3 regions of the Pseudomonas vranovensis genome follow, and region 1 is predicted to be linked to each of the others. Evidence: riboswitches for the same ligand, from Rfam matches in the RefSeq annotation. Region 1 holds a riboswitch; each other region holds the start of a gene.
What was found. A riboswitch is a leader RNA that binds a small molecule or an ion and turns the genes downstream of it on or off. The one in region 1 is predicted to bind cobalamin.

Region 1 (3,265 bases):
CTGCCACCAGTACGTCGCCATTGGGTAACACATAGAGCCAGCGCGGATGGTCCAGGCCTTCGGCAAAGGCCGCCACTTGTGTGCCTGGGGCACTGACAGGCGTCGCACCCTCGGGCCAGCCGATGGCAGGTGCGACGTTGACGGTGGGGATCAAGGTCTTGTTCGGTTCGGGCAGTTGCGGCGAGGGGCCGAACCCTTCGCCGACATCCAGCCGCGCTGTCTCACCGCAGCCGCCCAAAGCGGCACCCACCGCCAGCAGCAATACAATCCGGGTTGTGCCCATGTCGTGTCCCTCGCAAAGATGGCCTTCGTTGAGGGTAGAGGCACGCAGGGCTGGGGAGGTTCCCTTGTTCAGGCCTGCTTGAGCAGCAGTGCCACGCCCGGGTGATACTGGCCTGCTTCGTTGTGCAGCTTGCGATAGGCGTAGGGGAAGTACCAGGCAATGGCGCAGGCGGTGTGCTTTTGCAGGTCGTCGACCAGGTCCTGCAGCTCTTCGGGGCTGGCGTGCTGGCCCGCTTTCCAGGGGCTGGCGAACAGGGCGGCAACCTTGAGTTGGCTGGGTGCCGCCACTTGGCGTGCAGCGTTGGCGGTTTCCTGCAGGGCGCCGGACAGGTCCAGCCTGGCAATGCGCGGCCAGCGCTGGCTGGCTTGCAGGTAAGCCGCCTCTTCGCGGCTGGCGATATACAGGTCGCAGTGGCCTTCGCGCTCGCCTTCGTCGCGCTGTTTTTTGCTCTGGTGATGCTGCAGGGTCACCATCTCTGCTTGCCAGGCCGCAGCCGACAGCAGCCCCAGGTTGGCCTGGGCGCCATGCCAGTAATGGGCTTCGCCATCGCCCAGGGTCTGGTTGAAGCGATCGATGCAATCGATCCACCTCTCCAGAGTCGGACGCAAAAATTCCAGGCGCGGGTTGTTGATAATCAGGCCTTTCATGCTGCGCTCTCCTTTGTCGTTGTGATCGAGTACAGCCATTTGTGGCTATTTGATATCACCTAACGCAACGTGACACAAGATGACAAAGACGGCATTGATCCAGGCCAGTGGCGCGCCGTTGATTGACGCTCCGAGTGCAACCCTCTAACCTTCGCGACTTGTTTCAGGTGCTCTGCAGGCCGTGGCCTGGCAGGGTGAAACTGGGAAGCCGGTGGGCACGCAAAGGCGTGCGAATCCGGCGCTGCCCCCGCAACGGTAAGTGAGTCAAGGCCGCGCATGGCCACTGGGTGAAAACACCCGGGAAGGCGCGCGGTCCCGGGTGTTCATGACCCCGCTCACAAGCCCGGAGACCGGCCTGAAACAGTCAACGGCATCACGGAGGGTGATGCGCGGTTTCTTCGGCTTGCGCCGCAGCCCTGCGCCTTTCTTCGTCTGCCATTTCCATACATCTGTCGTCCTCTGTTTGCCGCGAACCCTGCAGCCACGTGCTGCTACGCTCGTTGCGAGCTGGCCGACAGTGGTTTGCGGAGACTTCGATGACTGAATCCACCGAGCGTGACGAACGCCACTTGGCGCGCATGCTGCGCAAGAAGGCGGTAATCGACGAGCGTATCGCCAACGCCCCCAACGAATGCGGGTTGCTGCTGGTGCTCACCGGTAACGGCAAGGGCAAGAGCAGTTCGGCTTTCGGCATGCTCGCCCGGGCCATGGGCCACGGCATGCAGTGTGGCGTGGTGCAATTCATCAAGGGCCGCAACAGTACCGGCGAGGAGCTGTTCTTCCGGCGCTTTCCCGAGCAGGTGCGCTACCACGTCATGGGCGAGGGATTTACCTGGGAGACCCAGGACCGCCAGCGTGATATCGCCGCCGCCGAAGCGGCCTGGGCGGTGTCCCGACAGTTGCTGCAGGACCCGGGCATTGCCTTCGTGGTGCTCGATGAACTGAACATCGCCCTCAAGCATGGCTACCTGGATCTGGACCAGGTGCTCAGCGACCTGCAGGCTCGCCCGCCCATGCAGCACGTGATCGTCACGGGGCGTGGTGCCAAGGATGAAATGATCGAACTGGCCGACACCGTGACTGAGATGGGCATGATCAAGCACGCGTTCCAGTCCGGCATCCGTGCCCAGAAGGGCGTCGAACTATGACCGACACCCGGCACTGCCCGGCGGTCCTGATCGCAGCGCCTGCCTCGGGGCAGGGCAAGACCACCGTGACCGCCGCCCTGGCGCGTCTGCATCGCAACCAGGGGCGCAAGGTCCGGGTGTTCAAGTGCGGTCCGGATTTTCTCGATCCGATGATTCTGGAGCGGGCCAGCGGCGCCCCGGTGTACCAGCTCGACCTGTGGATGGTCGGCGAACAGGAAAGCCGGCGCCTGTTGTGGGAAGCTGCGGGCGAGGCCGACCTGATCCTGATTGAAGGGGTCATGGGCCTGTTCGACGGTACGCCGTCCAGCGCCGACCTGGCCCGCCATTTCGGCGTGCCGGTGCTGGCGGTAATCGATGGCACGGCCATGGCCCAGACCTTCGGTGCCCTGGCCCTGGGGTTGGCGCGTTATCAACCGGATCTGCCCTTTGCCGGCGTGCTGGCCAACCGGGTTGGCACCCTGCGTCACGCCCAGTTGCTTGAAGGCAGCCTGACCGAGGGGCTGCGCTGGTACGGCGGCCTGTCGCGGGAGACCGGCATCGAATTGCCAAGCCGTCACCTTGGCCTGGTCCAGGCCAGCGAGCTCAATGACCTGGATGTTCGCCTCGACGCCGCGGCGGCTGCCTTGGCCGCCAGTTGCGAGTCGGCGCTGCCGCCAGCCGTGGCATTTGCCGGGCCCACTGAGCAGGTGATCGAGCCCTTGCTCGACGGTGTGACGATTGCGGTAGCCCGCGACGAGGCATTTGCCTTCACCTATGGTGCCAACCTCGACCTGCTGCGGGCCATGGGCGCGGAGCTGGTGTTCTTTTCGCCGCTGCATGACCGCGAGCTTCCGCCTGCCGACAGCCTGTACCTGCCGGGCGGTTATCCGGAGCTGCACCACCAGGCCCTGGCCGCCAACACCTCGATGCTGGCAACCCTTCGCGCCCATCATCAAGCCGGAAAGCCCTTGCTCGCCGAGTGCGGCGGCATGCTTTACCTGCTCGATGCCCTGACCGACGTCGCGGGCGAACGTGCCGAATTGCTGGGCTTGCTGGCGGGCGAAGCGGTGATGCAAAAACGCCTGGCGGCGCTGGCCCTGCAAGCGGTCGAGCTACCGGAAGGTGCTCTGCGGGGGCACACCTATCACCACTCCCTGACCAGCACCGAGCTTGAACCCATTGCCCGTGGCCAGAGCCCCAATGGCGGC
Region 2 (3,265 bases), 1.3 Mb from region 1:
TTGTCGAAGCGGGTGCCCACGCCTTGGATCAGCAAGCGCATCGGCTTGCCGGGAATTGCCGCAAAGCCCTTGACCCGCAGGATGCCGTGCTGGACTACGAGTTGGGTCAGGGCATCGAGCAGCAGGCTTTCGTCGGCTTCAGGCAGCTCAATGGAGATCGAGTCGAAGGCGTCGTGGTCATGATCGTCGTGGTCGTCGTCGCCGTCATGGTGCGAATCGTGGTGGGTGCGGCGGCCATCGATATGCGCTTCGGATTCGGCGCCCAGGCCCAGCAACACTTCAAGCGGCAAGCGACCGCTGCTCGCTTCGATCACCTTGACCGCTGGCGGCAGCTCCTCCTGCACCTCGGCGCGTACCTTGGCCAGGTTTTCAGGGGCAATCAGGTCAGCTTTGTTCAGTACCACCAGGTCGGCACTGGCCAACTGGTCGGCGAACAGTTCGTGCAGCGGCGATTCGTGATCCAGGTTCGGGTCCAGCTTGCGCTGGGCATCGACTTGCTCCGGGAAGGCGGCGAAGGTGCCAGCGGCCACGGCCGGACTGTCGACCACCGTAATCACCGCATCGACCGTGCAGGCGTTGCGGATTTCCGGCCACTGGAAAGCTTGCACCAGCGGCTTGGGCAGGGCCAGGCCGCTGGTTTCGATGAGGATATGATCCAGGTCGCCACGGCGCGCTACCAGCTCGCGCATCACCGGGAAGAATTCTTCCTGTACGGTGCAGCACAGGCAGCCGTTGGCCAGCTCATACACGCGGCCGCTGGCTTCTTCCTCGGTGCAACCGATGCTGCACTGCTTGAGGATCTCGCCATCGATGCCCAGCTCGCCGAACTCGTTGACGATCACGGCAATGCGTCGGCCCTGAGCGTTGTCGAGCATATGACGCAGCAGCGTGGTTTTGCCCGAGCCGAGAAAGCCGGTAACGATGGTGACAGGGAGTTTGGCCAGTGTTTTCATGTCGATGCCCTTGGCAGCAAATGGCGGGCATGCAGGACGAGAACCACAGGCAGCACTGCCCGGGCGCGTTCGCCACCGGATCACCCCGCCCGGTTTAATGTCGGAAACTGATCGAGGCAGGTCTCCTGGCTTGCATTGCACCGGCCGGCGGCCAGTCGAACGACGCCTTCCCGCAGCGATGCAGTGGCTGTGTCGAACCGTTCAATGCTTACAGTTGCGGGGGCAGCCGCGGCTTCAACCGCGTTCCCGTCTTAGCTTCGGCCAACGCCGAAGAACCTCGAAGCGGCTAGGCTACGCAGTGCCCGGTGAGTGGTCAACTGCTGTCACAATTGACGCTTGCGTGGTTGCGTGATTTGCTAGTGCGATTCGTTTGGGTGCCCTTTACAGGGTGAAACGGGAAACCGGTGCGTCATACACGTGTTGATCACGACGTAGGACAAGTCCAGTGCTGCCCCCGCAACGGTAAGCGAGGAAAGCGTCAGAACCACTGTGCCCGCAGTTCGGCATGGGAAGGTGACGCCTTCGGCGCGGCAATCTGCCCGCCCCTCGCCAGCCCGGAGACCGGCCCAGGCTCGATTTGACAAACCCGCGGTGGGCGGGCGCTGTTGCAACCCCTGGACGGACGCCGTGCAGGGGTTTCTTGCGCTTGCCTGTTGCCGACAACACCAAGAGGAAAGCGCCATGCGTACCAGTACCGCCAGTCACTCCGCCGTTACCCCCTCAACCCTGAGCCAGCGCCTGCTGGTTGCTGTCGGTGCCTCGCTGCTGGGCCTGTGCCTGGTCTACTTCGCCGGTTTCTCGCCTATCGAAGCGGTGCACAACGCCGCCCACGACACCCGCCACAGCGCCGCCTTCCCTTGCCACTGAGTGCCGACCGATGATCAAGCGTATTGCCAGTACTGCAGGGTTTGCAGGCCTCCTGGCCGCCCTGTTGCTGACCCTGCTGCAAAGCTTCTGGGTGGCGCCGCTGATTCTGCAGGCGGAAACCTATGAAAGCGCAGCCCCGGCGGTCGAGCCCCATGAGCATGCTCACGGTGTCGCCGCCGACCATCATCATGACAGTGAAGCCTGGTCGCCCGAGGATGGCTGGCAGCGAGTGCTGTCGACCACCGGCGGCAACCTGGTGGTGGCCGTCGGCTTCGCCCTGATCCTGGCCGCGCTCTATACCCTGCGCGCGCCCAACAGCGCCCTCACCGGTGCCCTCTGGGGCCTGGGTGGCTTTGCCGTGTTCTGCCTGGCCCCGACCCTGGGGCTGCCGCCGGAACTGCCCGGTACTGCCGCGGCCGACCTGGCCCAGCGCCAGGCCTGGTGGGTGGGTACCGCTGCCGCCACCGCCGTGGGGCTCGGGTTGATCGTGTTCGCCCACAACTGGCTGTTCAAGGCCCTGGGCGTGGTACTGCTGGTAGTGCCCCACGTGATTGGCGCGCCGCAGCCTGATGTACACGAAATGCTCGCTCCCGAGGCGCTGGAAGCCGAGTTCAAGGTTGCCTCGCTGGTGACCAATGCCGCGTTCTGGCTGGCCTTGGGCCTGATCAGCGCCTGGCTGTTCCGTCGCCCGAAGCAGGCCTGACATGCAGTTGTTTGTCGGCCTGGGTTGCCGGCGAGGTTGCCCGGTCGACACGCTGGGCAACCTGCTCGAACACACCCTCAAGGCCCACGGACTGCCCCTGGCGGCAGTCGCGGGCCTTGCCAGTATTGATCTGAAGCGCGACGAGCCGGGCCTGATTCAATTGGCCAGCCGCTTGGGTGTGCCCGTTGTGTTTTTCTCGGCTGCGCAGCTGTCGGCCTTCGAGCCGCGCTTGAGCCACCGCTCGGACGTCGCCTTTGCCCATAGCGGTTGCTACGGCGTGGCCGAAAGCGCCGCCCTGGCGCTGGCCGAACAGGTTGCCGGCCCCGCTCACCTGCAGGTCACCCGCACCCTGCACGCCGATGCCACCCTGGCATTGGCCAGCGCCGGCGGCATTGGCGGATAATTCTCCCTTTCTATCCCAAGGACTGTGCATGACCGTCTACTTTATCGGTGCCGGCCCCGGCGATCCCGAACTGATTACCGTCAAGGGCCAACGCCTGATCCACCGTTGTCCGGTGATCATCTATGCCGGCTCACTGGTGCCTGCCGCTGTGCTCGAAGGACACAGCGCCCAGACCGTCATCAACAGCGCCGAACTGCACCTGGGGCAAATCATCGAGGCGATCAAGGCCGCCCATGACCTGGGCCGTGATGTGGCCCGGGTACACAGTGGCGACCCAAGCCTGTATGGCGCCATTGGCGAGCAGATTCGCCACCTGCGCGCGCTGGGCATTCCCTACGA
Region 3 (3,265 bases), 2.2 Mb from region 1:
GCGGTCGATGTGGTTCTGGTCGCGGCGGATGCCGGTTACCAGCGACCAGCGCTCCGACAGTTGGGTGCGGTTCTCGGCGAACAGGGCGAAGGTGCGGGTGGTGCTTCGGGTTTGCGGGCGGGTCGGGTCCTGGCTGTGGAAGTAGCCCGGTGCCGGGTTCCACGGGTCGATGTAGTCGCCGCCGATGTCGTTATACGGTGAGTTGCTGTCGATGCCGAAGCGGATGCGGTTGTATTCGGCGCCGACCACGGTCTTGCTGGCCAGGCCGAACAGCGCGTGGTCGAAGGTGAAGCTCTGGCGGTCGCCGATCTGCTCCTGGTGGTGCTTGATCTCCAGGTAACTGCCACGCTCCAGTTGCCCCAGGTCGCTGTGCCAGGTGTAGTCCTCGGCATTGCGCCAGTGGCGACGGCTCTTGATGTAGTACAGCTGGTTGCTGGCGCTGATTGACTCGCTGATGGCCCAGTCGGTGTTCAGGCGGGTCCATTCGTCGTGGTAGCGCTGCACGTCATCGCGCACGTTGTAGTTCTTCTTGCGCAGGCTGTCGCGGGAGTGGCCGTCGATCAGCGGCGTGCCGAAGTCGTTCATCGGCTCGGCATCGCCGCGCTCGTGGGCCAGGGTAAAGCTCAGGTCGTCGCTGGCATCGAAGCGCAACGCTGCGCTCATGGCGCGGCTTTTGGAGTCACCACGGTCGACCCAGCCATTGCCGTGCTGGTCATTGAGGGTGATCCGGTAACTCAGGCGCTCGCTCAGCGAGCCGCCGCTGTCCAGGCCCAGTTGCTGACGGTCGTCGCTGCCGTAGCCCAGGCGCAGGTGGTTGCGGATGTCGCCGGCAAAGGGTTTTTTCGGGATCACGTTGACCACCGCACCCGTAGCACCTTCGCCGTACAGCACAGAAGCCGGCCCCCGGATGATGTCGATACGCTCGACCATCCACGGGTCGACCGGGAAGGTCTGGGTGCCGGCGCCGGTGTACATGCGCGAACCGTCGAACAGGGTCATCACCGAACCGTGGCCGGTGAAGCCGCGCGCCGACAACGCGGTGTTGCCGTTGCCCGGCGTGCCCACAGAGGTGATGCCGGGGGAGCGAGTGACGGCAGCTTGCACGGTGCTGTTGTTGCGACCGTCAATGGCCTCGGCGCCCAGGCTGCTGGTGCTGGCCGGCGTGTCCATGGCGCTCAGGTTCAGGCGTGAACCGGCGGGCAGGGGCGTGGCCAGGCTGATCGGGTCGTTGTCGCTGGTGCTGGTGATGGCCGTTGAAGGCAGGGCCAGGGCAGAAGGACTGTGTTCTTCAGCGAAGGCCGGCAGCGAGAGTGCCAGGCAGGGGGCCAGGGCATTGGCCGCCAGGGAGTGAAGCTTGGAGTTACGGGACATGTCGTTCCACAATCAACAGGAATGAATGAATCCCGGAGGGAACAACGCATGGAGGAATTGCGCGCGCAGGCGAACGCAACCCGGCCTGCGCCCGCCCACCGCGGGGTTGCCAAACAAAGCTTCAGGCCGGTCTCCGGGCTTGCGAGGGTCATGAAGGCCTTCACCTTCCCATGCCGAGGCACAGTGGTGTTTCGAAGGCTTCGCTCGCTTACCGTTGCGGGGGCAGCGCCGGACTAGTCACGAAAGTGACGCACCGGCTTCCCGTTTCACCCTGCGCACGGCGGCGCAGGACACCTGAAACTGGCGCGCATGGGAACATCGAATGCCTTTGCAGTCAATGCGTTACGCGCAAATGCATCGCGGGGCAAGTCGAGACGTCGCCCCACGAAAAATGAGGGTCAGCGTCCGCGCTTTCGCGACACCACCGCCTCGATGTTCTTGCGCCCGATCAGTTTCGGCTGTGCAGGCTCTTCCAGCCACTTGTACATCACCAGGCTGTCCACCAGCCCGAGCCGGGCATGGCGATACGCCCTCGGCAGGCGCCCGACGATTTCAAAACCCAGCTTCTGCCACAAGGCCACGGCCGCTTCATTGCTCGACACCACCGAGTTGAACTGCATGGCCAAAAAGCCCTGCTGGCGTGCCAACTGCTGGGAGTGTTCGCACATCAGGCGTGCCACGCCACGACCGCGGGCGGCCTCGCAGACCATGTAGCCGCAATTGCTCACGTGGCTGCCGGGGCCGGCGGCATTGGCCTTTAGGTAGTAGGAACCAAGTAGTTCGCCATCCTCCTCGGCCACCAGGGTGTGCAGCGGGGACTCCAGCCACAAATGACGCGCCTGTTCCTGGCTCAGGGCCGGTTCGAAGGCATAGGTTTCGCGGGCGCTGACGATGGCCTGGAAGGTCGGCCAGAAGTGTTCGAAATCAGCGGCGGTCATGGGGCGGAGGGTAATCATGGCGGTTCCTGGCAACGTGAACCGCGAGTCTGAAAGTGTTGGAGCCGGCATGCAACTGTTTGTGCAGGCCGGCTCCCATACGTTCAGATGTCGACCTTGCCTACCGCATCCATCGCCCGCGCCGAATACACCAGCGCCGCACCGGCATTCATGGCCACGGCCACGCCCAGTGCCTCGGCGATTTCTTCACGGGTAGCGCCTTGCTTGACCGCCTGCGCCGAGTGTACGGCAATGCAGCCGTCGCAGCGGGTAGTCACGGCCACGGCCAGCGAGATCAACTCACGGGTCTTGGCATCCAGGTGGTTGGTCTTGGCCCCGGCGCCGCTGGCGGTCATATAGCCGTTGACCGTGTCGGGGGACAGTTGCTTGAGGTCGCCGATACCGGCCATCAACTGCTTACGGTAGGCGTCCCAGTCCATCATGCTCATCGTCTTCACCTTGTGCTGTTGGCAACATGAACAGTGAAGCTAGTTTTTCAATCGACGGGGCGCCGTTGGTCGATGGGCCTGAAACGGTAGGACTTTGGTAGGAGACGACGCACCGCCGCTCCTACAGGCCATCAGATGTAGATGAACACCAGCACCAGCGCAGCCACTACCGCCCATTTCTCCAGGTAGTAGCGGGTACGGTTGCGCTTTTTCATCGCCTTGCCACGCTCACGGATCTTGTAGATACGGGTGAACAGGCGGTTGATGCCCCCGGTCTTGTCACCGGCATCGTTGGGGGCTGCCGCAGCAGCCATCACCTTGCGGCTGAACCAGCGGTTGAACGCGGTCGCCCAGCGGTACTTGAGGGGGCGCTCGACATCGCAGAACAGAATGATGCGGTTGTGCTCCGTCTGGTTGCTGGCGTAGTGGATGTAGGTCTCATCGAACACCACCGCCTCGCCGTCGCGCCAGGCATAGTTCTCGCCGTCCACGCAGATATAGCAGGCGTCA

Region 2: linked by a shared signal. The riboswitch ahead of ABVN19_RS08765 (CbtB-domain containing protein) and the one ahead of cobO (cob(I)yrinic acid a,c-diamide adenosyltransferase) in region 1 are both predicted to bind cobalamin.
Region 3: linked by a shared signal. The riboswitch ahead of ABVN19_RS12685 (TonB-dependent receptor) and the one ahead of cobO (cob(I)yrinic acid a,c-diamide adenosyltransferase) in region 1 are both predicted to bind cobalamin.

What each region holds. Positions count from the first base shown of each region.
Region 1 covers NZ_CP159259.1:591,859-595,123, forward strand. Annotated here, with positions in the region: gene ABVN19_RS02745 (sorbosone dehydrogenase family protein) at 1-283, opposite strand, end outside; gene ABVN19_RS02750 (hypothetical protein) at 352-930, opposite strand; cobalamin riboswitch at 1,079-1,304, shown strand; gene cobO (cob(I)yrinic acid a,c-diamide adenosyltransferase) at 1,467-2,078, shown strand; gene ABVN19_RS02760 (cobyrinate a,c-diamide synthase) at 2,075-3,265, shown strand, end outside.
Region 2 covers NZ_CP159259.1:1,876,192-1,879,456, reverse strand. Annotated here, with positions in the region: gene cobW (cobalamin biosynthesis protein CobW) at 1-953, opposite strand, end outside; cobalamin riboswitch at 1,051-1,248, opposite strand; cobalamin riboswitch at 1,309-1,538, shown strand; gene ABVN19_RS08765 (CbtB-domain containing protein) at 1,635-1,820, shown strand; gene ABVN19_RS08760 (CbtA family protein) at 1,831-2,523, shown strand; gene ABVN19_RS08755 (cobalamin biosynthesis protein) at 2,525-2,926, shown strand; gene cobM (precorrin-4 C(11)-methyltransferase) at 2,955-3,265, shown strand, end outside.
Region 3 covers NZ_CP159259.1:2,761,599-2,764,863, reverse strand. Annotated here, with positions in the region: gene ABVN19_RS12685 (TonB-dependent receptor) at 1-1,371, opposite strand, end outside; cobalamin riboswitch at 1,478-1,684, opposite strand; gene ABVN19_RS12680 (GNAT family N-acetyltransferase) at 1,770-2,327, opposite strand; gene ABVN19_RS12675 (carboxymuconolactone decarboxylase family protein) at 2,411-2,755, opposite strand; gene lpxO (lipid A hydroxylase LpxO) at 2,887-3,265, opposite strand, start outside.